Regions from separate parts of the Sphingobacterium zhuxiongii genome, predicted to be linked through region 2. Evidence: riboswitches for the same ligand, from Rfam matches in the RefSeq annotation. Region 2 holds a riboswitch; the other holds the start of a gene.
What was found. A riboswitch is a leader RNA that binds a small molecule or an ion and turns the genes downstream of it on or off. The one in region 2 is predicted to bind thiamine pyrophosphate.
Positions count from the first base shown of each region.

Region 1: it holds a riboswitch for thiamine pyrophosphate, as region 2 does, so the genes downstream of both, GFH32_RS16105 (TonB-dependent receptor) here and thiS (sulfur carrier protein ThiS) in region 2, are expected to answer to the same signal.

Region 1 is NZ_CP045652.1:3,790,307-3,806,971, reverse strand. It holds gene GFH32_RS16105 (TonB-dependent receptor) at 1-1,614, opposite strand, end outside; TPP riboswitch at 1,671-1,802, opposite strand; gene GFH32_RS16100 (amidohydrolase family protein) at 1,968-3,131, shown strand; gene GFH32_RS16095 (acylphosphatase) at 3,164-3,445, shown strand; gene GFH32_RS16090 (oligosaccharide flippase family protein) at 3,447-4,937, shown strand; gene dusB (tRNA dihydrouridine synthase DusB) at 4,950-5,945, opposite strand; gene trpC (indole-3-glycerol phosphate synthase TrpC) at 6,251-7,042, opposite strand; gene GFH32_RS16075 (anthranilate synthase component II) at 7,087-7,656, opposite strand; gene GFH32_RS16070 (anthranilate synthase component I family protein) at 7,658-9,061, opposite strand; gene trmD (tRNA (guanosine(37)-N1)-methyltransferase TrmD) at 9,310-9,987, opposite strand; gene GFH32_RS16060 (SusC/RagA family TonB-linked outer membrane protein) at 10,391-13,564, shown strand; gene GFH32_RS16055 (RagB/SusD family nutrient uptake outer membrane protein) at 13,583-15,124, shown strand; gene GFH32_RS16050 (hypothetical protein) at 15,143-15,946, shown strand.
Region 2 is NZ_CP045652.1:1,356,553-1,373,217, reverse strand. It holds gene GFH32_RS06000 (PepSY-associated TM helix domain-containing protein) at 1-940, shown strand, start outside; TPP riboswitch at 1,086-1,183, shown strand; gene thiS (sulfur carrier protein ThiS) at 1,246-1,452, shown strand; gene thiC (phosphomethylpyrimidine synthase ThiC) at 1,477-3,291, shown strand; gene GFH32_RS05985 (thiamine phosphate synthase) at 3,339-3,893, shown strand; gene GFH32_RS05980 (thiamine phosphate synthase) at 3,875-4,507, shown strand; gene GFH32_RS05975 (thiazole synthase) at 4,500-5,273, shown strand; gene thiH (2-iminoacetate synthase ThiH) at 5,273-6,400, shown strand; gene GFH32_RS05965 (HesA/MoeB/ThiF family protein) at 6,404-7,117, shown strand; gene GFH32_RS05960 (TetR/AcrR family transcriptional regulator) at 7,367-8,047, shown strand; gene GFH32_RS05955 (GNAT family N-acetyltransferase) at 8,058-8,606, shown strand; gene GFH32_RS05950 (M1 family metallopeptidase) at 8,754-11,105, opposite strand; gene GFH32_RS05945 (HupE/UreJ family protein) at 11,102-11,677, opposite strand; gene GFH32_RS05940 (DUF6702 family protein) at 11,795-12,292, shown strand; gene GFH32_RS05935 (AraC family transcriptional regulator) at 12,679-13,596, opposite strand; gene pckA (phosphoenolpyruvate carboxykinase (ATP)) at 13,845-15,413, opposite strand; gene crcB (fluoride efflux transporter CrcB) at 15,617-15,997, shown strand; gene GFH32_RS05920 (SusC/RagA family TonB-linked outer membrane protein) at 16,556-16,665, shown strand, end outside.

The DNA of each region.
Region 1 (16,665 bases), 1.9 Mb from region 2:
AAAGTATAGGTTTTTGACTTTGTCATCATCTCCTTCACCAAGATAATAAAGGTTTCTATATTGTAAGTCAATGTTGAATAACCATTTTTCCAACTTGTAATCTGCCTTTGCGAAAAAGTTGAAGTCATTTTTATCAGCTTCATTATAATAATAACGATCACCAAGATTGCTGTCGGACGCATACTTTGCCCAAATTACCTCGCCATAATGCTTACCGCGATATTGATTATATGCGCCCCCAAAAATAAAGTTAAGCGCACTACTTGGTTTATAATTTGCCGAGTAAGTTAACCCGTAAAAATGATTATCTAACCATCTGCGACGAACTAGATCCGAATTTTTAATTGTATTTGAGCCGATCGTTACATCCGCCATGCCGTAATGAGCTAATTTATCATCTGGACGAAACTCCTCATAATATCCTGCTCCGCGTGTGTAATGTAGCGCTCCATTTAAATTTAGCTTATCATTCGCAGCATAGGTATACTGTAAATGACTATGGGTTTGCGTATAGTTATCCGTTTGATTATCGTAAGTATAGTAATTGTATTTTCTTCCCTCATCTTTTAGTCGGCTGATCTCTTCCGGGCTGTATAGTCCCATGTTTGCAGCGTAATCTTCCAGTCGGCTATAGTCGCCAGTAATTAAAGGTTCAGGTGTTCCATACCATGATTGATAGGTCTTTTCTTTTCCAGAGAAAACAGTAGCTTTTAAGATGTGCTTGTCTGTATAGAGTCCTCCATCAACATAGAAGGATTTTAAGTTCGAACTAGCGCGTTCGATGTAACCATCAGAAACGACACGGGATAAGCGTGCATTAAATGCATATTTATTATTAATTAATCCAGTACCTACTTTTAAGGTGTTTTTCCAAGAATTGTATGATCCGAATGCGTTGTTTAGTTCAGCATAGGGCTCCGGTTCCATGGCATCTGTTTGGATATTCAGGGAAGCACCAAATGCACCGGCTCCATTTGTCGATGTACCAATACCACGTTGTACTTGGATGCTTTGAATAGAAGATGCGAAATCCGGTAGATTCACGAAAAAGCTACCCATGCTTTCTGCGTCATTTAAGGGAATACCATTTAAGGTAATATTGATGCGCTCATTATCCGAGCCTCGGATAGTCATGCTGGTGTAACCGATTCCAGCGCCAGCGTCTGAACTTACAACGACGCCAGGTGTCTGGTTAATCAAGAAAGGAATGTCTTGACCAAGGTTATTCTTGCGAATATCCTCTTTACTAATGTTTTTAAAAGTTGTTGCTGCGTTTTCTTTGGCACGAGTGGCAGTCACAAAAACTTCTTCCGCAACATAGGAGAACTCATTTAGATGAACGATAATTTGGGATTGTTCGCTAGCACTGACCTCCTTAACATAATTTTGATAACCTATATATGTTACCTGTAATAAATTTTTTTTTGTCGTTAAATTTCTAAAAACGAGTGTTCCATTTGGGTCCGTTGTGCCGCTTTGTTCGCCTAATTTAACGGTAGCTCCAGCTAACGGGATTTGATCTTTGTCGATGACTCTTACAGTCAATGCATGTTGAGCAAAGCTCCACATAATCAGATGGCAAAAGGCGATTGTTGCCCATACCTTTTTTAACATGTTAATTTGTGTGTAAATGAGTTAAACCTCACTATTGCAAGGGGTTACAATAGCATTTATTTAACCTCCCTTTTCCCTACGCTGGCATTATCCAGATCAGGTACGCAACGATTCATGGAACCGTATGCTGGGTATATTCTCAGCCTTTATTTGTGTTGTCGAACAACAAGGCACCCCTAATTGATAATACAAAACTAACCTTTTATTAGCTTTAAACAAAATATAAGCGATACTGTAACAAATTTGTAATTATTATTTTATTAGTTAACATATATTGATTTTTTTGTAAATTGGCTCTAATACAACCCTCAGGGGTGAATTACGCTAACTTAAAAAACGGTTTTTAAAAATTTATGAAGTATTATGCTGCTGATATTGTATTTCCAGTAACTGGCCCTGCAATAAAAAAAGGAATCGTAGCAATGGACGACCATGGAGTAATTAAGGGGATTTACAACCAAGGTGAAGTCGACGATTCAAAAGTAGAATTCTTAAAAGGAGCCCTCATTCCTGGCTTCGTAAATGCACACTGTCATCTTGAACTTTCTCATATGGAAGGACTTGTTCCTCAACATACAGGCTTGCCTCAATTCCTGATGAAAGTGATGAATGAGCGCGGAGCGAAAGAGAAATCGGTTGACAAGGCGATGGAAGCGGCAGATAAAGCCATGTATGAAAACGGTATTCAGGCTGTTGGTGATCATGCAAATTCGGCGGTCTCTGCGAAAGTCAAAGAAAACAGCCCAATTCAGTATCATACCTTTGTGGAAGTGATGGCATTGGCTGATGCTGATGTAGAATCACGTATCGATCAAGCCAAAGAAATAGAATTCCATTTTGACTACAAACGATCTTCAATTACACCTCACGCACCTTACTCTTGCTCAAAAACTCTTTTTAAAACCTTTAAGAAGGTCGTTGGCGAGGATAATATCATTAGTATCCATAACCAGGAGAGCGATGAGGAGAACAAATTGTTCCGATACAATAAGGGTGAATTTCTAGATTTCTATAAGCAAATGAAGCTGTCTGTTGATGGTTTCCGTGCTCAAGCTAGAAACTCATTGCAATCCTTTTTACCGTATATACCAACGAAAAACAAACTAATCTTAGTTCATAATACCTATACGTCAATCAAAGATCTTGACTTTGTAGATCGTATGGGCCGTAAAGTATATTTCTGCTTGTGCCCAAAAGCGAATCTTTATATTGAGAACAAGCTACCAAAGGTGGAAAACTTCCTTTTGGGAGGTCATGAAATTATTATCGGTACAGATAGCTTAGCTTCCAACACTTCTTTAGATATCTTGGATGAGTTGAAAGTTATTCATGCTGAATATCCACATCTTGATTTCAATGAAACGATCAAATGGGCGACTATCAATGGTGCCAAAGCCCTAAATATCGATCATGAATTAGGGTCGCTAGAAGAAGGTAAAAAACCAGGCTTAGTACTACTTGAGGGGATGGAAAGCTTTAAATTGGATCCTAAAATTAAAGTTAAGCGAATCCGATAGATTTTTCTATTTCTTCTTATACCTTTGTAACCATGAAGCATTTGAACATCTTGGTTAAGGGTAAAGTACAAGGAGTGTACTTTCGTGCCTCTACAAAAGCAGTTGCCGATCAGTTAGGGGTTAAAGGTTTTGTCTTTAACCAAGCAGACGGGGCAGTTTATATAGAGGCCGAAGGAGATGCCTTAGCTTTAGATTTTCTTTTGGATTTCTGTAAAGAAGGCCCTTACGATGCAGAAGTAGAAGAAGTACAGGTTACAGAGTCTACAGAACTTAAAGGCTTTTCGAATTTCGAAGCCATCAAAAAAGTGAAATAAGGTGTCGGTAGTAAAGAGATTTATAAGCGATACTGCGATATATGGATTAACAACCATATTATCCCGTATGCTTGGTTTTATCATGACCCCCTTTCTGACGAAGAAATTCGCTACAGCAGTATATGGGGTATTCACCAATCTTTACGCATATGCTTCCCTTGTCAATGCCATCCTTGCGTTTGGTATGGAGACCACCTATTTCCGCTATCTCCAAAAAGTGGAAGGGGACAAGCAAAAAGTGTTTGACACCAGTTTCTTTATAACAATTATTAGCAGTGCCTTATTTGTATTGACAGTATTGACCTTTGCGAATCCCATTGGGTATTGGTTAAGTGAGGGAGAGAATGTTGCTGATTATGCCATGTACGTTAAGTATTTTGCTGTAATTCTTGCTGCAGATGCACTGGCAGTTGTACCATTCGCTAAGCTTAGAGCAGAAGGTAGACCGATTAAGTATGGCTTAATTAAAGTTGGCAATATCTTAATTTATGTGTTTTTCGTGCTGTTTTTCCTTTATTTATTGCCTTATCTGGTTGAGGAATATCCGAGTTGGAAAGCTCTTACGTCCGGTTGGTTTAGAGAAGGTTGGTTAGGGAATGTGTTTATCGCAAATCTGATCGCTTCTGTCGTGACACTGATTATGCTGATTCCACAGATGATTAGTTTTCGATTTAATGTCGATAAGACACTGATAAAACAGATGCTCAGCTATACCTTTCCGATCTTAATTGCAAATATATCCTTCATCATCAATGAGAATTTAGATAAGATGATGCTACCTCGATTAATTCCTGGAGAACGAGGGGAAAGTGATTTGGGTATTTATGGTGCCGTAGCAAAGATTGCTGTATTTCTAAATCTCTTTGTGACCGCCTTTCGGTTAGGAGCGGAGCCATTTTTCTTTAGCTATTCGAAAAACGAGAATGCTAGGAAAACCTATGCGACGATCATGGAATACTTTGTTATTGTCATGTTGCTAGTGATGGTGGGGCTGTGTGCAAATATAGACTGGTTGAAACATTTTATACCGAGTGGTAAAGGCGGAGATCAGGATTATTGGTCAGGGTTATTTATTGTACCGGTATTGTTGTTAAACTATGTCTTGTTAGGGATATACATGAATTTATCGGTTTGGTATAAATTGTCAGACCAAACTCGATATGCTTTATACATTTCTGGTATAGGGGCTATCGCAACAATCATTTTGAATTTCACGTTGATTCCGACTTATTCTTACGTAGGTGCGGCATTGTCTACGACAATCACCTATCTACTGATGGTCGGTCTTTCTTATTTCTGGGGACAGAAAAACTATAGCATTCCTTACAATGTTAAGAAGATTTCTATCTATATGATAGGCGCCGTAGCGCTCGCTTTTGCAGCCTTCCACTTACATTTTTGGTTCGGAAATTTACTCTTTATCGCTTTCTTGGCAATCGTCGCTTATTTGGAGAAAGGCGTTATCCTGAGTATTCTAAAAAGAGGGAAATAAAAAAGTCGCTTTTTAAGCGACTTCCTCAGTAAAATTATGTTTTATTTCTTCGAGAACCTCGATAATGTCATCGAATTGCATTAGCTCAACGAGCTTCATTCTATATTCCTTAAAGTTTGGAATGCCTTTAAAGTAATTGGCATAATGTCGTCTCATTTCGAAAATTCCGGTCTTATCACCCTTCCATTCGATAGATTTCGTTAAGTGTGTTCGGCAAACTTCTACACGTTCTGCAATGGTAGGCCCTTCTAGGCGTTCCCCAGTAGCAAAGAAGTGTTTAACTTCTCGGAAAATCCATGGATAACCGATTGACGCTCTACCAATCATAATGCCATCAACTTCATATTCCTGGCGCCAAGCTGCTGCTTTTTCCACAGAGTCCACGTCTCCATTTCCGAAAATGGGGATCTTAACGCGCGGATTGCGTTTCACATCGCGAATCATCGACCAGTCGGCCTGACCTTTATACATTTGTGCGCGTGTTCTTCCATGGATAGATAGTGCTTTAATGCCAATGTCTTGAAGTCGCTCGGCAACTTCATAAACATTCTTGGTGCTATCATCCCATCCTAGACGAGTTTTTACAGTAACAGGCAGGTGAGTTGCCTCGACTACTGCCTTGGTCATAGCGACCATCTTATCAATATCCTGTAGTAAACTCGCGCCTGCTCCGCGACAAGCGACATTCTTTACAGGACAACCGTAATTGATATCAATTAAGTCTGGATTTGCAGCTGAACAAATTTCTGATGATTGACGCATGTGCTCGATATCAGATCCAAAGATTTGAATACCAATAGGTCGTTCATACTCAAAGATGTCTAATTTTTGTCTCGACTTCGCTGCATCACGAATAAGCCCTTCCGAAGAGATAAATTCAGTGTACATCATATCAACCCCATTTTGTTTACAAACAAAACGGAAAGGGGGATCACTAACGTCCTCCATAGGTGCTAAAAGCAATGGAAACTCCCCTAAATCAATATGTTCACCAATCTTTACCGACATGCTATTCAAAAATTTTTACAAAGGTACGCAAAATTCTGATTTTCAAATGTAGTAGCTCTTTGGGATGTGAGATTGTAGATTCAAGTGACAATCAAGTGAAATGCTGTGCGTTCTTCTAGGTTTATTGTTTAGTTTGCTTCGGACCTTCTTCGACACTGAATTGTTGGATGTTCAATAGTTTCGAAGAAGGTCTCGAGGCAAGCTTTATTTTAAACAAAGCAAGAATGAAACAGTCGAATATTCTAATTACTGTAAGGTAATTGTAACTGATTGTCCATTCTTAATTCTTTCGTTTAATTTACTTTTTATGCCTTATTGACTTGGTCAGTAAAGTCTTGAATTGCCTGCATTGGGTCTTCAGTTTTCATAAAGTTCTCACCAATAAGAAAGGCTTGAAATCCGGCTTTCTTCAATTCATTAATCGTGTTGGGATCTGAAATTCCACTCTCCGATACCTTGATATACTGATTTGGTATTTTTTCAACGAGATCATAAGAATGATCTAGGGATACGACGAAATCCTTTAGGTTTCGGTTGTTCACGCCAATGGCATCAATGGTGTCAAATAAACTTTTGCCTAATTCCTCTTCATTGTGGATTTCTAAAAGCACATTCAAGCCTAATGATTTTGCATAGCTCGAAAGCGTTTTGATTTCCTCCTTGCTAAGACAGGCCGCGATCAATAGAATGATATCTGCTCCGTAAGCTTTCGCTTCCGCAATTTGATATTCATCAATGATAAATTCTTTTCTTAATAAGGGAATAGTTAGAACTTCCCGCGCTGCTGTTAAGTCTGCTAAATCTCCCTGAAAGAAATCCTTGTCGGTTAATACTGAAATAGCTGAAGCTCCTGCATTTTGATAGCCTTGAACAACTTCTTGAACGCTATGCCGTCCGTTGATTAACCCTTTTGATGGCGATGCACGCTTATATTCTGCAATAATGCCTGATCTATCGGGATGTAATACGGAGTCTTTTAAGTTGTAACATGTGCGTTCGAAAAGAGGATAAGATTTTAGCTCATCTAAACTGGTTTTTTCTTTTGCATCCGCTACTTCCTGTCTTTTTCGTTCAACGATTTTATCTAAAATAGTCATGTTTGATTTTCTTTTTGAATTAGAAGATTACTTTAGTTGTTTTTCTATTTTAACCAGTTTTCTATTAAGATTTTTCCATTATCCGTTAAGATCGATTCTGGGTGGAACTGCATGCCTTTTACATCGTATTCTTTATGAGAAATAGCCATAATTACGCCAGCAGGGTCAACTGCAGTTACTTTTAAAGAGTTGGGTAAAGTTTTATCCTCTACTGCCCAAGAGTGGTATCTGCCAATCATCGAATTCGGCGGGAAATTTTGAAATAATTTTTCTTCTTTATCGATGATGTTTATAGGTGTTGCTACACCATGTAAAGGTTTTGGCATATTGTAGAGGGTTCCTCCAAACACTTCGGCGATTGCTTGTTGGCCAAGACAGATTCCCAATATGCTTTTGCTAGATGCATAGGTGCGAATAACGTCCATCAATAGTCCGGCTTCTTCTGGGATACCGGGTCCTGGTGAAAGGAGAATTTTGTCGTATTGTTCAACATCTTCTAACTTAAACTTGTCATTTCGAACAACAACATAAGGACTGTTTAGTTCCTGTAGTAGGTGAACGAGGTTATATGTGAATGAATCGTAATTGTCGATTACTAAGACTGGCTTGCTCATGTTAAATTGTTTCCGCTAATTCTAAGGCTCTGCGAAGGGCCGATATTTTGTTGTTTACTTCTTGTAGTTCTTTCTCCGGGTCTGAGTCTAATACAATTCCTGCTCCGGCTTGATAATGCAAGTTGTTTTGCTTGCTTAGGAAAGAGCGAATCATAATTGCATGGTTAAAGTCTCCGTTAAATCCCATATAGCCAATCGCGCCTGAGTAGAACGAGCGTTGAAACCCTTCATATCGATCGATTAGTGTTAATGCCATATGTTTTGGTGCGCCTGACAGTGTACCGGCAGGAAATGTATCACCAACGACATCGAATGGATTTGCGTCTGCATTCAGTTTCCCACTGACTTTAGAAACAAGATGGATGACATGCGAATAATATTGCGCTTCCTTGTATGATTTTACTTCTACCTGCGTGCAATGGCGACTTAAGTCATTTCTTGCTAGATCAACTAGCATTACATGTTCGGCAGATTCCTTTGGATCATTTTTTAATTCCTCTGCAATTTTTTCATCTTGTTCCATATTGCCTGTTCGCTTAAACGTTCCTGCAATTGGATATATACTTGCTACATCTTTTTTGATAGTGAGTTGGGCTTCCGGGGATGATCCGAACAGTTTGAAATCCCCATAATCAAAGTAAAATAAGTAAGGGGAGGGGTTAATAGAGCGTAAAGCTCGGTAAACATTGAATTCGTCGCCAGAAAACGAAGTTTTGAATCCACGCGATGGTACGATTTGAAAGACATCGCCTCGTTGAATATGTTCTTTCATTTTCAATACCAGGTTTCTAAAATCGTCGTCACTCATGTTTGATGATTCTTCTCCTTTTTTCTGAAACGTATATTCTGGAAAATTCTTGTTCTGAATAAGGAATAGCATACGATCTAGCTCGCTTTCTTCATTTTCCAATAAGTTTTCGAAGATGTGTAATTGATTTCTAAAATGGTCGATAGCAATGACAAACTTGTAAACATGATACTGAAGCGTAGGGATGCTCTTTTCTGGATGTTTTGCTGTTGTCAATTCAATATCTTCGAAATAACTAATTGCGTCGAAGGTGAAATAGCCAAATAGTCCATTGGAAATAACATTAACCTCTGGTGCGTTTTCCGTATGAAACGATTTTCTAAAGTTGGATACTTCTTCGCGAAGATTTAGATTTTCCGCGCTTTTGCTGATTCTTTCGCCATTGGGGTAAGAAATATTCAATGTCTTATCTTCAAGAACAATACCTGCGATGGGTTGACAACAGATATAACTGATGTTATTATCTCGACTATGGTATTCTGAACTTTCCAGCAGTAAGCTGTTTGGGAAAGTATCACGAAGTCTTAAATACATACTTACAGGCGTCGTTGTGTCAGCGAGTATGTTTTTATGGTTCGTTTTAAACGTATAGTTCATATTTGATTTATAATAAATTGTGTCAAAAATAAAAAAAGCCCAACGTACTTTACGTCGGGCTTACCATTCAGTGGTTTTGGTTGATTATGAAATTCTTATTGTAAAATATACCACCCTCCCGACTTATTTAGTCAGAAGCCACCAACGGTTTGTATATTGAAATGCTCTCATTATTAACACACAAATTTAAAGGAAATTTTGAAATATCAAAGTTTATTTAAAGAAAAAATAAAAAAAAGCTGTTTTTGTTAATCATTTAGCAAATCGGGGCGTCTTTCTTTCGTTCGGATAAGTTGTTGTTCATGGCGCCAGGCGGTGATTTTTGCCTCGTGACCACTTAATAAGATATCGGGTACTTTATGTCCTCTCCATTCTACGGGACGTGTATAAATTGGAGCATCTAACAATCCGTCTTGAAAGGAATCTGAAAGGGCAGATGTTTCGTCAGACAATACACCTGGTATCAGTCTAATGATTGCATCAACAAGAATAGCGGCAGGTAATTCTCCCCCTGATAGGACATAATCGCCAATTGATATTTCTTTAGTTACATAGATGTCGCGAATACGTTGATCGATGCCTTTATAATGGCCGCAGAGAATGATAACGTTCTCAATGGTTGATAATGAATTCGCAATATCTTGGTTTAACGTAACGCCATCTGGCGTCATATAGATGACTTCATCATATTTTCGCTCCGATTGCAGCTTTTCTATGCATGCTGCGAAGGGCGCAATCTGCATTACCATTCCTGAGCCACCACCATAAGGATAGTCATCTACCGATTTCTGTTTGCTTTCGCTATAATCGCGTAAGTTATGTACATGGATTTCGGCAATGCCCTTTTTCTGCGCTCTTTGAAGTATTGAATGGGCAAATGGACTTTGTAATAAGTCTGGTAATACAGTAATGATATCGAATCTCATAGCTGCAAAGGTAGGAAGAATGGCTGAAAAGTGCAGGGTTTGAGTTGTTTGGAAATTATTACTGAATAATACAATAAAAATAGTTGTCTATGCAGTCTATTTTGAAATAATATTTGGCAGAAATTAATTATAATTTTTATAAACTATAACTTGAAGTTTATCTGTTCGTTTGTAAATCTATAAGTTTTGTTTCTAAACGTTGAAATGTTTTCAATGGCATCGTTTCAAGTAAAATAATGTCATGTAAATGTAAATATACTTACAAAGAGTGAAATATGACTAAAAAAAACTCTAAATATTTGCCGCAACAACTTTGCTATTATATATTGCGTGCAGATTTAACAAAATTTTAACATTTTGTTAGGTTCGAAACCAAAAAGCGATTAACTAAACAACAACAAACATGAAACAAAAATTACTCAGTATTTTTTTGCTGTGTACTTTATTCGTCGGGGTATCGTATGCACAAAATCGTCAAGTGAGTGGTAAAGTGACTTCAGCTACTGATGGATCACCAATTGCTGGTGCATCTGTAGTAGAAGTAGGAACTTCCAATGCTACTCAATCGGATAATTCCGGAAATTTTAGTATTTCTGTTGGCTCGAATGCAACCATTTCGGTTAGCTTTATGGGTTACGCCTCTCAGCGCCTAGCTGTGTTAAATAGAAGTACTATTAATGTTCAATTAACAAGTAACGACCAAGAATTAGACGAGGTTATCGTCGTTGCCTATGGTACTGCAAAGAAATCTGCATTTACAGGTTCTGCATCTACTATTAAGAAGGATGTAATTGAAAATCGTTCAATCACTTCAATCACAAAAGCATTGGATGGTGCTGCTCCTGGTGTGTCTGCGACTTTAGGTTCTGGACAGCCTGGTTCGAATGCAGCTGTTCGTGTTCGTGGTTTTGGGTCAATCAATGCATCACAAAACCCATTATACGTAGTTGATGGTGTTCCTTTCGATGGTGATTTAAACTCAATCAACCCGAATGATATCGAAAGCTTAACTGTTTTGAAGGATGCATCTGCTTCTACACTATACGGTTCAAGAGCTGCAAATGGTGTTGTAATGATAACGACCAAATCAGGTAGAAATAGCAATGGTAAGATTGATGTAAATTTCAAAGCAAATGTAGGTGTAAACTCTAGAGCTATTAAACGTTATGATGTAATGGATACTAGAGAGTATTTGGAGACGGTTTTCCAGTCTTACAAAAACAGAGAGATTTTTCAATTAGGTACTCCTGAATCTGATGCGGCTCAAAACGCGATCAATAAAATGAAAGGAACAGTTGATCCTATTTTTGGTGTTAATGAACAATATAACCCATATGATGTTCCTGTCAATCAATTATTTGATTTAGCAACTGGTAAAATCAATTCTAATGCAAAATTGAAATGGGAAGATAACTGGTTAGATGAAGTAATGGCTAAAAATCCTGTTCGTCAAGAGTATCAATTCGATATTAATGGTGGTACGGAGAAATTTAGAGGTATGGCTTCAATGAATGCGACAAAAGAAAAAGGTCTTTTAAAAACAACAGGTTTTGATCGTTATTCAGGACGCGTTAGTAACGAGGCGAATCCAACCGATTGGTTTAAGGCAAATTTGTCTGCTAATTTCGCTAAATCTACATCTAATATGTTGAATTCAACCGGCTCGTCGACGTCGAATGTTTGGTACTCGGCAGAACAGATGGCTCCAATTTATCCTATTTGGGAGAGAAAGGCAGATGGTGATTATGTTTTAGATGCAAGTGGAGATAGAGTGTTCGATTACGGTCGTGACAGAGCTTCGGGTGCGCAACAAAACTTTAACTCTATTGCTGTACTTTATGATGATAAGTATTTCGATTTGAGAGATAACGTAGGCGCACGTGGGGGAATTGAATTCAACACGCGTGATGAAAAGTATGGTGCATTGCAAGGTTTTGCTTTTAATGTAAACTTAGGTACAGACTACATTTCAAACGCTTATACTTACTACTATAACCCTTATTTTGGTAATGCTGCTGGTTCTGGCCGCCTAAACAAGCAATTTACAAAATCGTTTTCGTATACATTTAACCAATTATTGACATACAATAGGACGTTCAATGGACATAATGTTGATGTGCTTGCTGGTCATGAGAATTATAGTTTTCAATTCAATAACTTATCAGCACAAAAGACAGGATTCCCATTTGGAGGTTTGTATGAGTTAGCTCCAGGAGCTTCAATTGCCGATGCGACATCTTACCAATTAGATGAAACGATTGAGTCATATTTGTCTCGTATTCAATATAATTACAATGAAAAATATTTCTTGTCTGGTAGTTTCCGTACTGACGGTTCTTCTAGATTTGAGAAGGATTCTAGATGGAGTAAATTCTATTCTATTGGAGCTGCTTGGAAAATTTCTGAAGAGAATTTTGTAAAAGATGTTTCTTGGATTAATAGTTTAACGTTGAAGTCTAGTTATGGTTCTCAAGGTAATAACGCTTTATTAAATTCTGATGGAACTTCGAACTATTACGCTTGGCAAGCATTCTATGATTTGACATACAATAATGCAAACAACAACGGAGCGGCAGTTACATCAGTAGAGAATAAGTTAGTTTCTTGGGAGAAAAACGTGGCGTTTAATGCAGGTTTAGACGGTCGTTTCCTTGATAATAGATTATCATTAGCTTTTGATTGGTGGTCTCGTAAAACGACTGGTTTATTGCTATTTAGACCATTGCCAATGTCTTCTGGTTTTGAGGGGGTAAACTCAAATATTGGGGATATGAAAAATAACGGTTTCGATTTGAGCTTAGGTTATGACGTGATTAGAAACGATGAAATCGTTTGGAATATTACAGCTATGGCATCTAAAGTTTCAAATAAGATCTTGAAATTAACAGATTCTCAAAATGAGATAATCGATGGTTCTACACGTATTAATCGTGTTGGTGAAGAAATCAATTCTTTCTATATAACTAGAAGTGCTGGTGTCGATCCTGCGACAGGAAGCCAATTATATTGGGTATACGACAATAAAGCTGATGAATTTGACCAAAGTAAGCACTACATCTCTAGCGATAAAAACAAAGCTGCGGCAAGTCGCGTAATGCTAGGCTCACGCATCCCTGATTTGAATGGTTCATTGTCGACGTCAGTGACTTACAAAGGGTTTGATTTTTCTGCGATGACTACTTATTCGATTGGTGGTAAGATTTATGATAACGTAGGATATGGTTATTATAATCCACTTTACATCGGTAATAATTTCTCTCGAGAAGTGTTGAGAGCATGGCAGAAACCAGGCGACATTACAGATGTGCCACGTCTTCAAAAAGAAGAGACCCATACTATTACTGATCGTGCATTAGTAGATGCTTCATATTTTGCGATTAAAAATATTGCTATTGGCTACACTTTTGATATGAAGAAATTTGGGTTGCAGTCAATCAGAGTTTTTGCACAAGGCGATAACTTAGCAATTTTCTCTGCTCGTCAGGGACTAAATCCACAATACAATTTTACAGGAACTTCTGACTTCGTTTATTCACCAAACAAGACGATTTCAGGCGGCGTAAATGTTAGATTTTAATCTTTAATACTGGAAAAAATGAAAAAATTTATATACGCATCGGTGATCTCACTTACTTTAGGCATGACCTCTTGTAAGAAAGATTTCTTAGAAACGGTGCCGACGGATAAAGTAGATGCTGGGACTATTTTAGAGAGTGCTGATAAGGCACAAATTGCGATGAATGGTATTTATCGTATGCTTTATAGCTCCGGGTGGAGTACAGGTAACACTGGGCAAAATTTTGGAATCATGTCGACTAAATTATATACATCTGTAATGGGTGAGGATTTGTTGCAAGATGCCCAAGGTAGTGGCTGGTTCTATTTTGATTACAAGTATGATGTTCGTAGTCGTTTCACGGCAACAACATGGCGCCCTTATGCGACATGGAATTTTTATTATACATTGGTTTCTAACGCTAACTATATCATTGGAGCTGAATCGACAATGCAGGGAGAAAAGGAAGCAGTTGATTTAGTAATTGCGCAAGCGCTAGCAATTCGTGCTTATGCTTATTTTCAATTAATTCAAGGCTTTCAACAAACTTACGTGGGTCATCAAACATCTCCTGGGGTACCATTATATACTGAGCCTACAACATCAGCTACCGAAGGTAAACCGAGAGGAACTGTGGAAGATGTTTATAAGTTGATAAACGAGGATTTAGATCGGTCAATCACTTTGTTTTCTTCAGACAAAGGGTCCCAATCGCATAAGTCAAACATCGACTTCTATGTAGCGTCGGCAATGAAAGCTAATGTCGCTTTGGTTCAAAATAAATGGGCTGATGCGGCTAAATTCGCCACTGACGCATTATCAAAACCAGGATTGTCAATGATGACTGGTGAAGAGATTTATGATGGGTTTAATAGTATTAGCGCGAAAAACGTTATGTGGGGAGCTGAAGTGATCGCAGATCAATCCACAATTTATAGCTCTTGGTTCTCGCACATGGATGCTGAAGCAGATCGTTATGCTAGATCGTCACGTAAATGTATTTACAACTGGCTGTATAATCAGATTCCAGCATCAGACTTGCGTAAAAAATGGTGGAATGGTCCAACAGATGGTGGAACTACGACAACAAAGCCCTACAACCAAGTTAAATTTAGATACTCTGATATCGCCGCAGATTTAGGGGATTATGTTTTTATGCGTGCCGAAGAAATGCAGTTAGTTAAAGCAGAAGCTTTGGCAAATGATAATAAATTAGCTGATGCAAAAGCTGCGTTAGAAGCATTGATGAAGCTCAGAAATCCTACTGGTTACCAAACGACATTAGGAAATGTTGTAATGTCGAAAGACTTGAAAATGGGGTCAATTGGAGCTCCTACTACATTGATGGATCATATTATCCTTCAACGTCGTATTGAATTATGGGGTGAGTCTGAGCGAATTTATGATATTTTACGTCTAAAAACTGGTTTTGACAGAAATGCAGGAAATTCGAATCACTCATTTAAACCTGTTTTCAACACATTAGAGCCTGCAAACAAAGAGTTTATTTTGACGATTCCTCAAAAAGAATTTGATGGTAACGAAGCTCTAGACGCAACCAAGGATCAAAACCCAATGTAATTTTTTAAAACTATTGAAATGAAAAAATATTTTTTAAACGCTTTAATGGTTTCTTCCCTTTTCTTGGGTTTGACTTCATGTGATAAGACAGAAGGACCGTTATTAGACGATACATCCGATAAAATTAGCTTTTTAAGCACTACTACAAGTTTACCGATGTCTGGTGGATCATTTTTAGTGCCAGTTGGTAGGACCAATACTTCTGCTTCGAATACGTTTAATGTATCATTAACAGCATCTGGTGTCGGTTATACAAATATTTTCACTGTCGATGGTCCTGTTCAATTTAATGCTGGAGAAGGAAAGTCATATGCAAAAGTGAAATATGGTGATATTTCAAAAATTGATCCTAGTTCTTTATCAATAACTGCAATTGCAAATAACGACGTTCGAGTAGGGTTAGCTTTTCCAATTTCTCTAAACATCGCACCTGAGGATGTTTCTTATGGAAACAAGAAAAAGATTGATGTTAATGCATCGAGTATCTTGGAGTTTGCAGATTTAGGAAATGCTACTTTAAATTCTACTAATGGATGGTCTGGTGCAATTGGTGCTGTAAAGGTTCAAAAGGCAAAGACTGCCAATGTATATAAAATTGTTAGTCCATTTAATGCCAATAGTATAGCTTTTTCGGTTAAGTCTGATGGTAAAACATTGACGTTTCCTAACCAAATTTGTGCAAATCATTCTACATATGGAGCTGTATCAATGACTTCGGTTACTGGTACAATTGTTGGGAAGACAATTACAATTGATGTTGGAGCATATACTGTTTCCGCAGGTTCTTTTGGCGCTGGACAAGAGATAATTACCCTTCCGTAAGGATAACCAAATATTTTAGATTTTTAAAAAGGGATGTCTTTATTGACATCCCTTTTTTCTTTTTACCGATAGTCAAGTATCAGTTAATTTTATTGCAATACATCTGCGGTACTATCTAACATGACTTTTTTCCCTCACTTGAAGAATTATCATTGTTACATATGCATCCATTTAATCTTAAATGTTACAGAAGAACTATAACTTTTAGATATTTTACGAATTCTAGCGTTTGTTAAGTTCTGACTTGATCCCGTTAATTCCCATTGTACCAATTATTTACTTTGCTTTGTGTTGTCGATTCGACTCGATGATTTTATAATTTTTTCTTCTCACTTTTTTGTAAAACTTCCTTAATTCGATAGATATACGTTGAAAACAAATATTATATGGAAGGTTTTGTCTCCTTCTGTTTTTTATTCGGTTAATGAGTACTGAAACCAAATTTCCATTAATTAATATAGGATGTATAAAACTATTAATTTTTACAATTAGTTGCATATCTCACTAAATCTCTCAATTTCTTACGAATTTATTAATCAATTTCTTTTTATAAACACAAAGTATTGATAATCAGTAGTTATATTAATCTGTTTTTTAACTTTTGATAAAACGGAATATATCCAATTAAGCCATGTAATTATTCATAAATACAATAATACCCCCGTTTTTAATACCATATTTAATAAAACCTTAAAAAATTGCTGATATTTTGAATAAAT
Region 2 (16,665 bases):
TCCTGATGGAGAGAAAGTATCACGTGTGGACTTATTCCCTGCAAAAAACCGCTCTTGGATATTTCGGGCTCAAGCAACAGATGAGAATGCATTCGGACACTGGAACTACTATACTTATTCCAAGAGAGTATTCGTCAACCCCTATACTGGTGAGGTGTTGGCTATCGAGAACTCAAAAACTGAGTTTTTCCAATTAATGCTTCAATTGCACATGAATCTATTATTGGGAAAGAAAATAGGTCATCCGCTAGTAGCCTACTCGACTGTACTATTTGTTTTCATAATGTTGACCGGCGTTATTCTATGGTGGCCAAAGCGCTGGAAAAGCAATAAAATTAGTCGAAGCTTCTGGCCAAAATGGTCCGTTAATTGGAAAAGATTAAATCACGACCTACATAATATCATAGGCTTCTATTCCTTGATTCTGGGGCTTCTTATCGGAATCACAGGTTTGTTCTTTAGCTTCCCGGCGTTCAAAACTTGGGCAGGCGATCAACTTGATAAGCTTACTTCAGGTAGCACTGCGATTGAAAAAATTGAGCCACTCAACATTCAATGGGGTAATAATCCTTTAGACGATGCGCTTAGCAATTTATTAAAAACATATCCTAATTCTGGGATGATGTCAATACGCCTCAGAAAAGAAGATGCTGCAAGTTTTGATATACAAATCCGACTAGAGGAACAAAAGACAAACAAATTCAAGTGGTATTATTTCGATAAAAAAGCTTTGACATTAGATAAAGTCATCAGTCATGACAAGCAGACAGCGGGTGAAAGGTTAGGGTCTTTAAACTTCGATTTGCACACTGGAAATATTGCAGGTTGGCCTACGAAAATACTAGCCTTTATTATTTCCCTTTTCTGCGCTAGTTTACCTGTTACTGGGTATATTATCTGGATTAATAAATCCAAAAAAAGAGTAAAAAGGAGAATTTAACGACGATAATTGCCGCTGTAAAAATCTTATTTCTCACCCGTGAAGGCCTCCCTCGAAATGTAGCAAGTTGCCATCCATTTTTATATCACTTTTACACTCTCCATTGAAGAAATAATTGCTTATTAAAAAAATATGTCTAATTTAGTCTTGACTTTAGGGGTGTCTACATTGTTGTAGGCTGAGATTTTACCCTTATAACCTGATCCAGATCATACTGGCGTAGGGAAAAGTAAGATGTCAACATGGGTGCCGTATGCATCGATGTAGCCATTCCTAAAGTTTTTACCCAAAAAAACATTTTAGGAATGGAACTAACAATAAACAATCAGTCCAAGTTTTACGAAAATATACCTGCCAATTTAGCTGCTTTGCTATTGGCTGAATTCGGCACTTTACGAAAAGGAATAGCTGTTGCATTAAATCATCAAGTTATTCCAGCTAGCGCATGGCCGAATACTCCCCTATCTGATAAAGATCAAATTCTCATCATTACTGCAACGCAAGGCGGTTAACTTCTAATCCAATCTAAATACGATATGAAAGAACAAACAATTTCAACGCAAGCTTTTCCTAATTCTAAAAAGATTTATCTTTCTGGCGAATTATATCCTATTCGTGTCGCTATGCGCGAGATTTCACTTAGTCCAACAAAACTAAGCAAAGGAGGAATAGAAGAAAACCCTCCGATAACGATATATGATACCTCGGGGCCCTATACGGATGCGCAAAAGAACATTGACATTCGCAAAGGAATCGATCGAATTCGTGAACCTTGGATACTCGATCGTGAAGACGTTGATATCTTGGCAAACATCAGTTCGGATTACGGTCAAACTCGTTTGAATGATGCTAGTTTAGATCAACTGAGGTTTGCCTATAGTCATCGCCCTATGCGTGCGAAAGCGGGGGCCAATGTTTCTCAATTATACTACGCGAAGCGAGGCATTATCACTGCCGAAATGGAATATGTTGCAATTCGTGAAAACCAACGAATTGAGCAGCTCGAAAGTGCTACACCTGGAATGGAGCAACAGCATATTGGTGAAAGCTTTGGCGCTCAAACGCCAAAGAGTAGAATAACTCCTGCCTTCGTTCGTGATGAAATTGCCGCCGGACGAGCCATTATCCCAAACAATATCAATCACCCAGAGAGTGAACCTATGGTGATTGGCAGGAATTTTCTCGTAAAAATCAACGCCAATATCGGGAATAGCGCTGTGAGTTCAAGCATTGAAGAAGAAGTAGAAAAGGCGGTTTGGGCATGTCGATGGGGAGCGGATACGATCATGGATTTATCAACCGGTAAAAATATACATGAAACTCGGGAATGGATCATACGTAATTCTCCTGTTCCGATCGGAACAGTGCCAATCTATCAAGCGCTAGAAAAAGTAAAAGGAATCCCTGAAGATCTAACCTGGGAAATATTTAAAGATACCCTGATTGAACAGGCAGAACAAGGTGTTTCTTATTTCACAATACATGCTGGCGTTTTACTACGCTACATCCATCTGACAGCGAAACGCGTTACTGGTATTGTGTCTCGTGGGGGGTCTATAATGGCAAAGTGGTGTTTATTTCATCATAAAGAAAACTTCTTATATACGCATTTCGAGGAAATCTGTGAGATTATGAAGCAATACGATGTAGCTTTTTCACTAGGTGATGGCTTGCGTCCAGGGTCTATTGCCGATGCGAATGACGCGGCGCAATTTGCAGAACTAGAAACCTTAGGTGAACTTACTAAAATTGCTTGGAAACACGATGTACAAGTAATGGTTGAAGGCCCAGGTCATGTCCCGATGCACATGATCAAAGAAAACATGGAGAAGCAATTGGAAGAATGTGCCGAAGCACCTTTTTACACCCTAGGTCCATTAACCACCGATATTGCTCCCGGTTATGACCATATTACCTCCGCAATTGGGGCAGCTATGATTGGATGGTATGGTTGTGCAATGCTGTGCTATGTTACCCCAAAAGAGCATCTTGGTTTACCAAACAAAAAAGATGTTAAAGATGGCGTAATAACCTACAAATTGGCCGCTCATGCAGCCGATTTAGCAAAAGGACACCCAGGTGCGCAATATAGAGATAATGCGTTAAGTAAGGCTCGATTTGAATTTCGTTGGGAAGATCAATTCAATCTTTCGTTGGATCCAGATACGGCTAGAGAGTTTCATGATGAAACATTACCTGCCGACGGGGCTAAAGTTGCTCATTTTTGCTCCATGTGTGGCCCTAAGTTTTGTTCAATGAAAATTACACAAGAAATAAGGGAAGCTACAGAAGAAGGAATGCTAGCGAAGTCTAAAGAGTTCATCGAGTCAGGAAAAGAGATTTATTTATAATGATTGTTATCAGCAATGAATTTCCCATTGATGGAGAAGTCAATACGATGAGGCAATTACTCGAACTTGGCGTTATACTACACATTCGTAGACCCTTGATAGACAGGGGAAACCTAGCAAAACTGATCGTTGCACTAGGCACCGAAAATCTCAGTCAAATTGTATTACATCAACAGCATAGTTTGGCCGCCGAATTAGGGATTAATCGCTTACATTATAATAGTCAACATCGTAGTAAGATCGCCGAACAAGCAGCTATTGACAAGTTTAAGTATTCAACTTCAACACATGACATAAATGAATTTAACGCATTGACTGGCCCTTGGAATTATGCCTTTTTAAGTCCAATGTATGCTAGCTTATCTAAACCCGGTTATGGTGTTTCTACCTCTGTAAAACATCAAATAACTGAACGTCAAAATAAGCGCGTTAAATTGATTGGTCTGGGCGGAATTGACCAACATAATATGGCAGAAGTCCTAGCCCTGGGAGCTGACAACATCGCCCTCATGGGAGCTATCTGGCAAACAAAACAGCCAATTCAGTACGCTATAAAATGTCAACAAATATTAAAAAACATTCAATGCCAAAAGGAATATTAGAGTTACCTCGATTAATGTTTATCTCTGCTGGCGACACCGCAGATGCGCAATTGCACGGAATTCGCTTAGTCTTAGATCAGGGTGTTCAGTTTATACAAATTAGATGGAAGAATGCTAGCATTGATGAACTAGAGGACCTTGTCAATCAAGCATTCCAAATTTGTAAATCTTATAATGCACTATGCATCGTTAATGACTTTCCGAGTATTGCAAACAGCTTCCACTGTTCGGGGGTACACTTGGGTCTAAACGATGAATCGGTAATTGAAAGTCGCAAACTTCTAGGATTCGAAAAAATCATTGGTGGAACTGCGAATACACTTGCCGATCTAAACCAACGAATTCAAGAAAAATGCGATTATATCGGACTTGGCCCCTATCGATTTACTTCAACCAAAGAGAAGTTAAGCCCCATTTTGGGTCTTCGAGGCTATAGAGAAATTATCGCACAGCTTGAATCGAACCGCATCCCGCCAATATATGCCATTGGTGGAATACAACTAAACGATGTAGAACAACTGCGCGCATCGGGGATTTATGGGGTCTCTATGTCGAGTTATTTACTAAAAAATCATAAACAGATACCACAACTCAACCAATATCTTTATGGATAATTTAAATATCGCCAACAAAGAATTCACTTCACGCTTGTTTCTTGGTACTGGTAAATTCGGTAGTTACAGGCAAATGCAAGAAGCAATTCGCACTTCTGAGTCGGAACTAGTAACCTTAGCATTAAAACGATTGGATCTCAAAAATCAAGAAGAGAATCTATGGTCATCTCTACAGCTTCCAGGGGTGAATCTACTTCCGAATACATCGGGTGCTCGAAACGCTAAAGAAGCAGTACTTGCGGCTCAACTAGCAAGGGAAGCGATGGAAACGGATTGGTTAAAGTTGGAAATTCATCCAGATCCTCGATATCTCCTTCCCGACCCTATTGAGACATTAAAAGCAACTGAAGAACTCGCCAAGCTTGGCTTTATCATCCTACCCTATATACATGCAGACCCTGTTTTATGCAAGCATTTAGAAAGCGCGGGAACGGCTGCTGTTATGCCATTAGGATCGCCGATTGGAAGTAATAAAGGATTAAAAACCCTCGACTTTCTAGAGATTATTATTGAACAGACTAGTGTGCCAGTCATAGTGGATGCTGGTATCGGCGCGCCTTCAGATGCGGCAAAGGCTATGGAATTGGGAGCCGACGCTGTATTAGTCAATACAGCGATTGCAGCAGCTAAAGACCCAATTGATATGGCGGATGCGTTTCGCTTAGCGGTTATCGCTGGTAGAAAAGCGTTTTTATCAGGATTAGATTCTGAACGTCGCGCTGCTGAGGCTTCAAGCCCGCTTACTGCATTTTTAATGGAGGATTAATGATGTCAGAAAAACGATTTCAAGATATTTTCAATACATATAACTGGGAGACTGTTCAGCAGCGCATTTATAGTTGTACAGCATTGGAAGTGGAGCAAACATTGAGAAAATCTAGAAAAACATTAGATGACTTTCTGATTCTACTCTCTCCAATTGCAGCTAGCTATTTGGAAGAAATGGCACAACAAGCTCAGTCATTAACACAGCAAAGGTTTGGCAAAACTATTCAGCTTTTTGCGCCTCTATATTTAAGCAATGAATGTCAGAATATCTGCACGTATTGCGGGTTCAGTATGGACAACAAGATCAAAAGAAAAACCCTCAATAATACGGAGCTGTTATTGGAGGCAATGGCCTTAAAAGCGATGGGTGTCGAACATGTTTTATTGGTAAGTGGCGAAGCTAACAAAGTAGTGGACAGCGTCTATTTTGAAAATGCCTTAACGTTACTAAAACCGCACTTCTCTCAAATATCGATTGAGGTACAACCCCTAGAAACCGAAGCTTATCGAAGCCTTCGAGCAGCAGGTTGCCATGCGGTTTTAGTATACCAGGAAACCTACCATCAAGAAGTCTACAAGCAATACCATCCAAAGGGGAAGAAATCAAATTTTGAATATCGATTAGATACACCTGATCGAATTGGTTATTCAGGAATTCATAAAATTGGTCTAGGGGTCCTATTAGGTTTAGAGGACTGGCGCATTGACAGCTTTTTCAACGCTGCCCATATAGATTACTTACAGCGTAAATATTGGCAAACAAAGTATTCGGTTTCATTTCCAAGATTGCGTCCGGCTCAGGGAACAGTTGAACCGAATTTCATTATGGAAGATCGCGACTTATTACAGTTGATCTGCGCCTACCGAATATGGAACCCAGATTTAGAGATTTCTATTTCTACACGTGAACGTGAGTTATTTCGAAATCATATCGTACAAATCGCTGCCACAAGTATGAGTGCTGCCTCAAAAACAAACCCGGGAGGCTATGTAGTTGACCCTGAATCCCTCGAACAATTTGAAATCTCCGACGAACGGAGCATGGAGTCCATCAAGAATATGATAAAAAAGGTAGGCTATGATCCAATAATGAAAGATTGGGATAAACTTTACAGTGGAATTTGATCTATGAATCAACAAGAAAAGATATTCGAGCGATATAGTCGTCAAATATTTATTGATGAAATAGGGCCTGCGGGTCAACGAAAGATTATGGAAGCAAAGGTATTAGTTATCGGTGCTGGGGGTCTGGGGTCTCCTGTTATTAGCTATCTCGCAGCAGCTGGTGTTGGCGTACTGGGCTTGGCTGACTTCGATCAGGTTGAGCTACATAACTTAAACCGTCAATTTATTCATTGCGAAGCCTCTGTTGGGGAACTAAAAGTGAATTCTGCCGCTAATTTTGTACGCAATTTAAACAGCCAAGTACAGTTTATTCGACTCTCTGAGAAAATTTGTAATGACAATATCGATGAAATTCTAAGTAACTACGATATCGTTATTGATGGATCTGATAATTTTGACACTCGTTATCTTGTAAATGATGCTGCAGTAAGGTTGAAAAAAACGCTGATTTATGGCACTATACAGTCCTTCGAAGGACAAGTAGTTTTATTCAATTATAAAGGATCGAAAAATCTTCGAAATCTATTCCCAGAGGCACCACTTGCTGACGAAGTTCCTAATTGCGATAGAAATGGTGTTCTTGGACCATTGCCAGGAATCATCGGGAGTATGATGGCAATGCTCGCACTAAAGGTTATTTGTAATCTCCCTGTTCCAACGAATCAACTGACTTTGATTGATACTTTCCATTGGAAATTTACTCAAATTGCATTCTAACCATAGAGCAAAACAAGCATCCATTCGCTTTATCCAACTTAGAATTTCTATTCTTATCATTATTTAAAAGAGCTGATTTTCAAAGTGGAAAATCGGCTCTTTTGTTTATCGCTTTAAAAACAAGAAAAGAAAAGCGATAGTATAAATAATAAAAGGTAATTTAAGACGAAAATTATTATATCCGTAAACCTCAAGAGCATTAGCGAGTAAGCGTACGAAGATAATTTTTGACTATCGAACCTATGCAGAATGAATAACATGGAGGAACGTCCTGAAAAGAAAGCGAGAAAAGTGACCGCTGGACCGATCCGGGAAAAAGCCCGCACAATGGACAAGCTTATCGCAGCAGTTGGAAAAGTAATTAAAAAACATGGGTATCCGGGTTTAACAATTGCCAATATTGCTAGTGAAAGCGGTTTAGATCGAAAACTAGTTTATACGTATTTCGGTACCTTAGATAATTTGATCGAAGTTTATATCACACGTCAAGATTACTGGAAATCAAAAGCAAATCAACAAATAGAATCGCTATTACAAGCGGAAACGCTGAGTAAGCTGGCCATGGTTAATTTGCTTCAAGGTCAATTTGACGAAGTTTTGAATGATAAAACATTACAACGTATCATACATTGGGAGTTGGGTGTGAAGAGTAAACCGCTTCGTAAGCTTGCAGATGCGCGCGAAGAAATTGGAGAACAATTACTAAAGAAATTTGAAGCTACCTATCCAAATAAGGATGTCGATATTCGTGCACTGTTAGCGATTCAGACCGCCGGTCTTTACTATCTTGCGCTACACGCTAAATCCAACGGCAGCACGTTCTGCGGAATTGACCTAAATACAGAAGAAGGGAAAAACCGAATTCGAAAAAGTGTAGAAACGACATTAGAGCATCTAATTAAGAGCGCTAAAGATGGAAAAGTCGAATAAACTTGGAATCATGAAACGAACTATTCTCATCGATGATCATGTATCACTTAAATTTTTAGTCGAAAGTGATGCTAGAACCATGTTTAATTACATCGTCTCGCAGCGAACATATTTAGGAGAATGGTTGCCTTTCGTTCAATTCACACATCAGGTAAAAGACAGTAAGGGCTTTGTCGATATGGCCATAGAGCTTCGCAAAAATAAAAAAGACTACGTCTACAAAATCTGCTATGATAACCGGATGATAGGTCTAATTGGCACAAAAGATACCGATTATTTAAATAAGAACACGGAGATTGGCTATTGGATTTCGAGAGACTTCCAAGGAAAAGGAATCATGACAAAAACGGTCGAGAAGTTATCGCAAATCATATTCGATACCTTAGGTATGGAAAGAATTCAGATCTGCTGTGCAGTTGGCAATGAGCGGAGTATTGCTATTCCTAAACGCTTAGGATTTACACAGGAAGGTATTAAGCGAAATGGTGAATGGGCAGGAAATCTAGTTTTTAGAGACTTAATCGTATTTAGCAAACTTAAATCAGATCGTAAACTTTAATGGAAAGAGAATTGAATTGCTTGTATGCAAAACGTGTAAATCACTATAAGCATTTCTTAAAAAATAAAAGGGGAGATAAATAGTTAAAATCAACCATTTATCTCCCCTCCTCATCTCTTTGAAGTACAGTTTAGAGCAATATAAAATTTAATTAGATCTTGCTTCCTTCATTGGATTCGATTCATTTGACTGTCCTCTTACATTTCGTCCATTCTGCTTGAAGATTTCAAATTGAGATGGTCTAGCTTGGCGAGGCCATGAATTGTTGGATTCATCAATATCTGCAGTCTCTCGATAAGGGTCTAAACGAACGCTAGCCACCTCTTTACTTTTAGCAAATACTTTGGTAGCTTCGAGTTCATTATGACGCCATATATAAGCTGATATACGCTCGAGTTCTTTCGTGCCATCCGTATAGTTCCACTCGATGATCAATGGCATCACTAGTCCGCCATTATTCTTAAAGCTTAACTCGTAAAACGAAACCTTGCCATCGAATATATCCTTTTCCTTCTGATTCAATCCATTATAGAATTGTTGATAATTTGTTTGATTCACTGGACGCACAGCAAAACGATCCCATTTATTGTAGAAATCTAGCAGAGAGGTATCTTTTTCAACTAAGAAGGCCATGTTGTCTTCCATGTTACGCTGTCTGCTAATTGTATTTAAGTCTTTTTCAAATGCCTCTTTTTTCGATTTCTGATCCTGCGCAGGGTTACCACCACTCATTCTGTATTGAGTTACATTCTCTAGTGAAATCTCTACAGGATCTGTTCCGAAAAACCATCCTCTCCAAAACCAGTCTAAGTCTACAGCAGACGCATCTTCCATTGTCCGAAAGAAATCTGCAGGAGTTGGATGCTTAAATGCCCATCGTTGTGCGTATTGTTTAAAGGCAAAATCGAAAAGCTCTCTGCCCATCACGGTCTCTCGTAATATGTTTAAAGCCGTAGCAGGTTTTGCATAAGCATTTGGACCAAACTGTGAAATATTCTCAGAGTTCGTCATAATCGGTTCCAACTGATCCTTTGGAAGTTTCATATAATCTACAATCTTATGTGCAGGTCCGCGACGAGAAGGGAAATTCTTATCCCACTCCTGCTCAGTCAAAAACTGTAAAAATGTATTGAGTCCCTCATCCATCCAAGTCCATTGACGTTCATCAGAGTTAACAATCATTGGAAAAAAATTGTGACCAACTTCATGAATGATTACGCCAATCATTCCATATTTAACAGCTTCGGTATAAGTCCCGTCTTCATCTGCTCTTCCGTAGTTAAAACAAATCATTGGGTATTCCATACCATTGGCAGCTTCAACAGAAATGGCAACTGGATATGGGTATGGAATCGAATATTTAGAATATGTCTTTAAGGTGTGAGCGACTGCCTTAGTAGAATATTTTCTATATAAAGGATAGGCTTCTGGGCCATAGTATGACATCGCCATTGGTTGATTCCCTTCTATTCCTTCATTAACTTTCAATGCGTCCCACACCAATCTTCTAGAACTCACAAAAGCGAAGTCCCTAACATTTTTCGCTTCATATATCCATGTTTTCTTGGTCGCTGATTTCTCAGAAATAGCATTCTTAACATCGCCCAAGGTAACTATCTCAATAGGTTCATTTGTCTGTTGTGCTTGCTTCCATCGAGCTAACTGTGTAGAGTTCAAAACTTGAGCATAATTCTGACAAACGCCTGTCGCTCCAACGATATGGTCGGAAGGTACAGTGATATGAACTTTGTAATCTCCAAATACTAGTGCAAATTCGCCTCTACCTGTAAATTGCTTGTTCTGCCATCCCTGAAAATCGGAATATACAGCCATTCTAGGGAACCACTGTGCAATAGTATATAGATAGTTATCATCTTTTTCGAAATACTCATATCCGCCGCGTCCTCCTTCTACCATACGATTTGAGATTTTATAATCCCAATCAATATTTAGAACCATTTTCGCACCCGGCTTTAAAGAAACTGGTAAATCGATTCGCATCATCGTATAATTGATTGTGTACTTCAATGCCTTATTATTTCCATCTGTGACCTTATGAATATAGACGCCGAGCCCCTTCTTCTCTTGAACCATTCCTTTTAATTGCTCTAGAGACATGCGCTCATTTAACGAACTTTGGTCAAAGCTTCTACTCTCCGCATTATCAGCGTGTTCATTTTCGTCCAACTGAATCCACAAATAATCTAATGGATCTGGAGAATTATTAGTGTAAGTGATTGTCTCTTTACCTTTTAACACCTGATTGACATCATCAATTTCACAGTGGATAACGTAGTCTGCTTTCTGCTGCCAATACATTGCTCCAGGGGCACCGGATGCTGTTCGAAAAATATTAGGATCCGTCAACAACGTACCTAATTGCTCAAACTTATTTCCATGGTTTGATCCCGGATTATTCAGGGATTGTGCGGCAACTTGCTGCGCTGTTAATGTACTGATAAGCCCCAAGGCTAGTCTGAAATACTTTTTTATTATCATACTGGAATACGTTCTAAAGCCATAATAAAAGATATACCTATCACTGCAGAAGATATAAAAAAACTCCAATCTCTATTTGTGACTGAAAATATTTTCAACATCAACTCTGACAACAGAATTACGAAGAAGACAATGATTAGCTGTCCAAATTCTAATCCAATATTGAAAGATAGAAGAGGCAAGAATATATTCGCTTCTTTTCCTAAGAGAGATTGTAAATAATTAGAGAATCCTAAACCATGAATCAAGCCGAAAGCTAATGTCATCGTATAGAGCAAAGCAGGATTTCGCTGTTTTCTTCGCTTAGGAAGATTATAGATTGCTGTTATCAATATTGTTATTGGGATCAAGAATTCAATCCAAGCGGTATTCACGTTTAAAATCTTGAATGCTGCAAGAGCTAGTGTAAGCGAATGCCCAAGTGTAAACGCAGTCACTAACCACAATATTTTTTTCCAATCTTTTAGCACATAACTACAGCACAAAACCATCACAAATAATATATGATCATATCCATTCAAGTCAAGAATATGTTGCCAGCCGAGTTGGAAATAGATAGAAAAATCGCTCATTAATTAGGTATTGTCAAATTGCAATACAAATTTAGTATTATTTTAATTATCAGACGCTATCTGCGGGTTTTTCGATAAATTCGCATAAAATTGTTGCAATTCTACTTATAATAAGAAATGAAAATAAAGGCTTGGACACTTCTACTTCTTTGTATTATTACACTCACAGCGATTGCTCACCCTTTCTATGTCAGTATTTCAACTGTAGAATACAATTCGAGCAATAAACAAATAGAATTATCTTGCCGTATCTTCTACAATGACTTAGAAGTCGCGCTGCAGAACCAAATAAAACAAAAAATCGACGTCATCAATCCAAAAAATAGAGCAGTGGCCGATTCTGCGATAGCACGTTATGTGCGTACGAATTTCAGAATCCAGGTGAACGGAGTCATTAAACCATTAAAATTTGTAGGATATGAAATCGAAGACGATGTCGCTTGGTGTTACCTGGAGAGTCCACAGCTTCAACCTGTGACATCCATCAAAATCATCAATCAACTATTGTATCAAGATTTTAAAACGCAATCGAATATAATGCATGTGACAATCAATGGCAAGCGTCAAAGTATTAAGCTCGACAATCCCAAAAGAACGGCAGAATTCTCGTTCTAACACCTGGTAATATAGGATATTCCCCATATTGCTTTATGTTTGCAATATGCACAAAACAAAGAAGCCAAACATCTTCATTTGATGTCTAGAATCTATTTTTTAAAGAAAACTTATTGGATTTTTTTGAATTGAGGAGGTTAACTTTTGCTGTTAACTCCTCTGGTAGGTTTAGTTTGGTTGGCTCCGACGAAACCCCAGTTTGTTACGTAATACAAATACGGGTTACTCATCATTTTTTCGTTTTTCTTACTTTTCTTTTTAATCATATTTTACCTTTCTTTTTCTGTTTGATTATAATATAGCAAATTCTGAACCAATTTCCAAATTGATTATGAATATTACCTTAAATTGACGGTTAAAAAAAAGTACTATCGAAATATAATTATCTAAACAGCAGCTTCTTGATGATCTTTAGCATTGGAAATTTGGAGCTCTGCCGAATGATTATGAATAAACTCTGAAGGTGAAGTATTCATAATACTTTTGAAAACCCGATTAAAATGTACAACCGTATTAAATCCACATTGATATGCAACCTCTGAAATATTTTCTGTTGATTTATTAATCAATAACTGACAAGCTTTCTCTATACGAATCTCATTTAAGAATGTAACATAGGTCTTCATCGTGTGCTTTTTAAAATACTTACAAAAAGCTGATGGTGTCATATGGATAAGTTTAGAAACTTCTTCGATACTGATTTCTTTGTCGTAATTGGCTAATGAAAAGCGTAACACCTCGTTGATTCGAATACCGACTTTATCGTTAAAGGTTGATTCAGGTAAACCAGAATACAAAGAATGCATATCTTGTTCATGACGTATTAAAAATTGAAAGATATCAAGAATCGAAATAATCTTCTTCATTCCCTCAACTTTCGCAAGTTCTATAAACTTCTCTTTTATCTCTAAGCTAACTTCTGATGAAATCTTTTTACTAGAATCGAGTTTAGTGAAAAAATCTCGAGCTGGATGAAGTTCAGACAAATCAAAAAATGACCATAATTTATCGAATGCTACAAAAATATGGATAACGTGAATTCTGTCTTCGTTAGAGCCTTCTTTGATAAATATATGAGGATCATTCGCCTTCATAATATAGATTTCATTATCAGAGAAAGGTTGAATCAAATTTCCGATTAGCATGGAGCCACTTCCTCTCAAGATATACGAAATCTGATATTCCTTGTGACGATGATAATGATTATAAAAATCATTCCGGAGGTCTTCTTGCACGTAGAACGAACCAACCCCTGAAGCAGGGGCTGTAAACTCGATTGGATTTTTTGAATCTACGTTTCTCATAACCACTATATTATTCTTAAAAGATGTTTGAATATATTAACAATTCAGACATAAAATATTCTCATAATTTAGTTTCCAAAGCTAGGCATCTTCTTTTGCAAATCTATATATACTTTATGAGTTAATTGTAATATTTGATCGCTAAACAAAGTACGACCTTTCCGAAGAAAGGCCGCGCTTCATTAAAATTAGTTAAAAGTTAAAGAAATCATACGTAATGACAGATCCTAGATCCATCAATTACCGGATTATTTTTGGCGGAATTGCTCGTAATTATTCTCGAACAAACCTTTTAGATCGAACGCTTGTTTCTCATATGCGTCTGCATCGGTCCATAACGTTACTGGATTTAATATCTCTGTTGGCACACCTGCGCATTCCTTAGGCATTTGCAATTCGAAAATAGGGTGCGTAATATATTCCTGGTCGGCTAAATTACCTGACAATGCTTCTCTTATTAATGCTCTTGTATAGCCTAGTTTTATTCGATTTCCTACACCATATGGACCTGCAACCCATCCTGTATTTACTAACCAAACTTGAATATCTGGATGTTTCTCTAGTTTTTTACCCAATAAATTGGCATATTTTGTTGGATGTAAAGGTAGAAAAGCCTGCCCAAAACAAGCTGAGAATGTCGCCTGCGGCGTTGTAATACCTGTCTCAGTGCCTGCAATTTTTGATGTATAGCCATTGATAAAATAATACATAGCTTGCTCCACATTGAGCTTTGATATTGGCGGTAAAACACCAAATGCATCTGCAGCAAGAAAGAAAATATGTTTAGGTGCAGCTCCCTGCCCATTACCGACAATATTTTCGATAAAATCCAAAGGATATGAAACACGAATATTTTCAGTGATACTTGTGTTGTCATAATCTGCTGTACGGGTACCCGGAATAAACTTGACATTCTCGAGTAAAGAGTTAAATCGAACAGCTTGAAAGATTTCAGGCTCAGATTCCGAATTTAGACCAACACATTTCGCATAGCATCCTCCTTCAATATTAAATACTTTATCTTCCGTCCATACATGCTCATCATCGCCTATCAACTGACGTCGCTTATCTGAAGAAAGCGTCGTCTTTCCCGTACCAGACAAACCAAAATAAAAAGCCGTTTCACCATCCTCGCCACGATTAGCCGAGCAATGCATTGTTAAGTACGATTTATAAGTTGGCAATAAGTAATTCAGTACAGTAAAAATACTTTTCTTAATTTCTCCCGTATAACCTGTACCTGCTATTAATATAATTTTCTTCGTAAAATTGATAACAACAAAATTCTCATTGTTCAACCCAAACGAGCGATAATCTGAAACGGTGTATGCTGGAGCTACTAATATAGACCAATCCGGCTGCACCAAAACTGAAGCATCAGTGTCGTTAATAAAGAGATTTGATGCAAATAGATTATGCGAAGCAAAGGTAGACACAACGCGTAGTTTAATTTCCTCTTTCGGATCTGCACATGCTTTAGCATCAATTACATACAACTTTTGTTGTGAAAGGAATTCAGAAACTTGCAACCAAAGTGAGTCGAAATTTTCTTCCGAGATAGCTTGGTTTACAGAATTCCAATTGACATTATCTCTAGTTTCATCATCAAGTACAATAAAACGGTCCTTTGGAGACCTACCGGTAAATTTTCCAGTTTCAATACAAAGAGCACCAGAATCAGCTAATTTCCCCTCGTTATTAAGGATCGACTGTTCAACTAGTTCTGCTGCGTTCAATTGATAATATAAATTATCATGTAGACCAATCTTCAAATAGTTCAAATCAAATAGACCTGAATTAGTTTTAGTTTGCATCATAATAGGTGTTTTTAATGCTTATTTCTTCGGTAAAGGTACACTGTCCCGACAGACAGATATTAACCGCAAATGGCAATTTATTAACCTATATTGTTCTTAATTTTACAAAAACTTGGAATATTAAAATAAGAAGCGCAAAAATCAATACTTAAAACATATTTCCTATATATTTAACAACAAGAAATTATTCGATAATCTTTTATATGTTTAAAGAAGCTTTAATTATTGGAATCGGAGGCGCTGTCGGCAGTATTCTACGCTACTCTACAGGTCATTTTATAGCAAAGCAATTTCCAAACACTATTCCTACAGGCACCTTATTCGTTAATATCATTGGCTGTTTAATTATCGGATTACTCATTGGCTTTTTTGATAAATATCAATTAATAAATAACCAATGGAAATTGCTGTTAATAACTGGATTCTGCGGAGGTTTCACTACATTCTCTAGCTTTGCAGCTGAGAATCTGAATTTGATCAATAATAACCAAGTCATCCAAGCACTTTTATATATTGTACTAAGTGTTCTACTGGGCATCCTTGCAGTTTGGGCGGGATTAGCTATTGTAAAAATTATCGACTAGTTTACTGAAACATCTGCATTGCCAACAAAAACTTCAAGTTGACTAATGCTATTTGTTTAAATGACAATTAAGTCGCTTAAAAACCTTTACTATTAACATCAACTATTTCCCCAAATACACTAATAATTTCCCTTCTACGAAATACAAATATCCTATTAAAACAAGCAGGATCACCCAGCCAATGCTGTTTTGAATCCAATATTTAATACAATTATCAAAATGTTGAGTGTTACTACAACATTCTTGTTACCATTTGACAAAAAACAGTTACAAAGGAAACCTCTTTCTTGTTTTTTACTCCCTCAAATCAATAAAACTTAACCTAACCAAACCTTTATTCAAAAAAATACATAAACATTTGATTTGTAGTATTATACAAAATAAACATTTATTAAATTTCAATAAAAAATAAATCTCATTTATTAAGATTTTTATATTACAAATAGAATTAAATGTTAAATAATGTAAAAGGATCTTCAAAATTTCAATATGTTTACTTCTGTGATGTATCTCTAGCCCTAGAGAACTCACAAAAATTATAAAACTAAAAAACGAACAATGAAACAAAGATTACTTAGTCTTTTAGTGCTATGTACGCTTATGGTTGGAGCGGCTTATGCACAAAATCGCCAAGTAACGGGAAAAGTGACTTCGTCAACAGATGGATC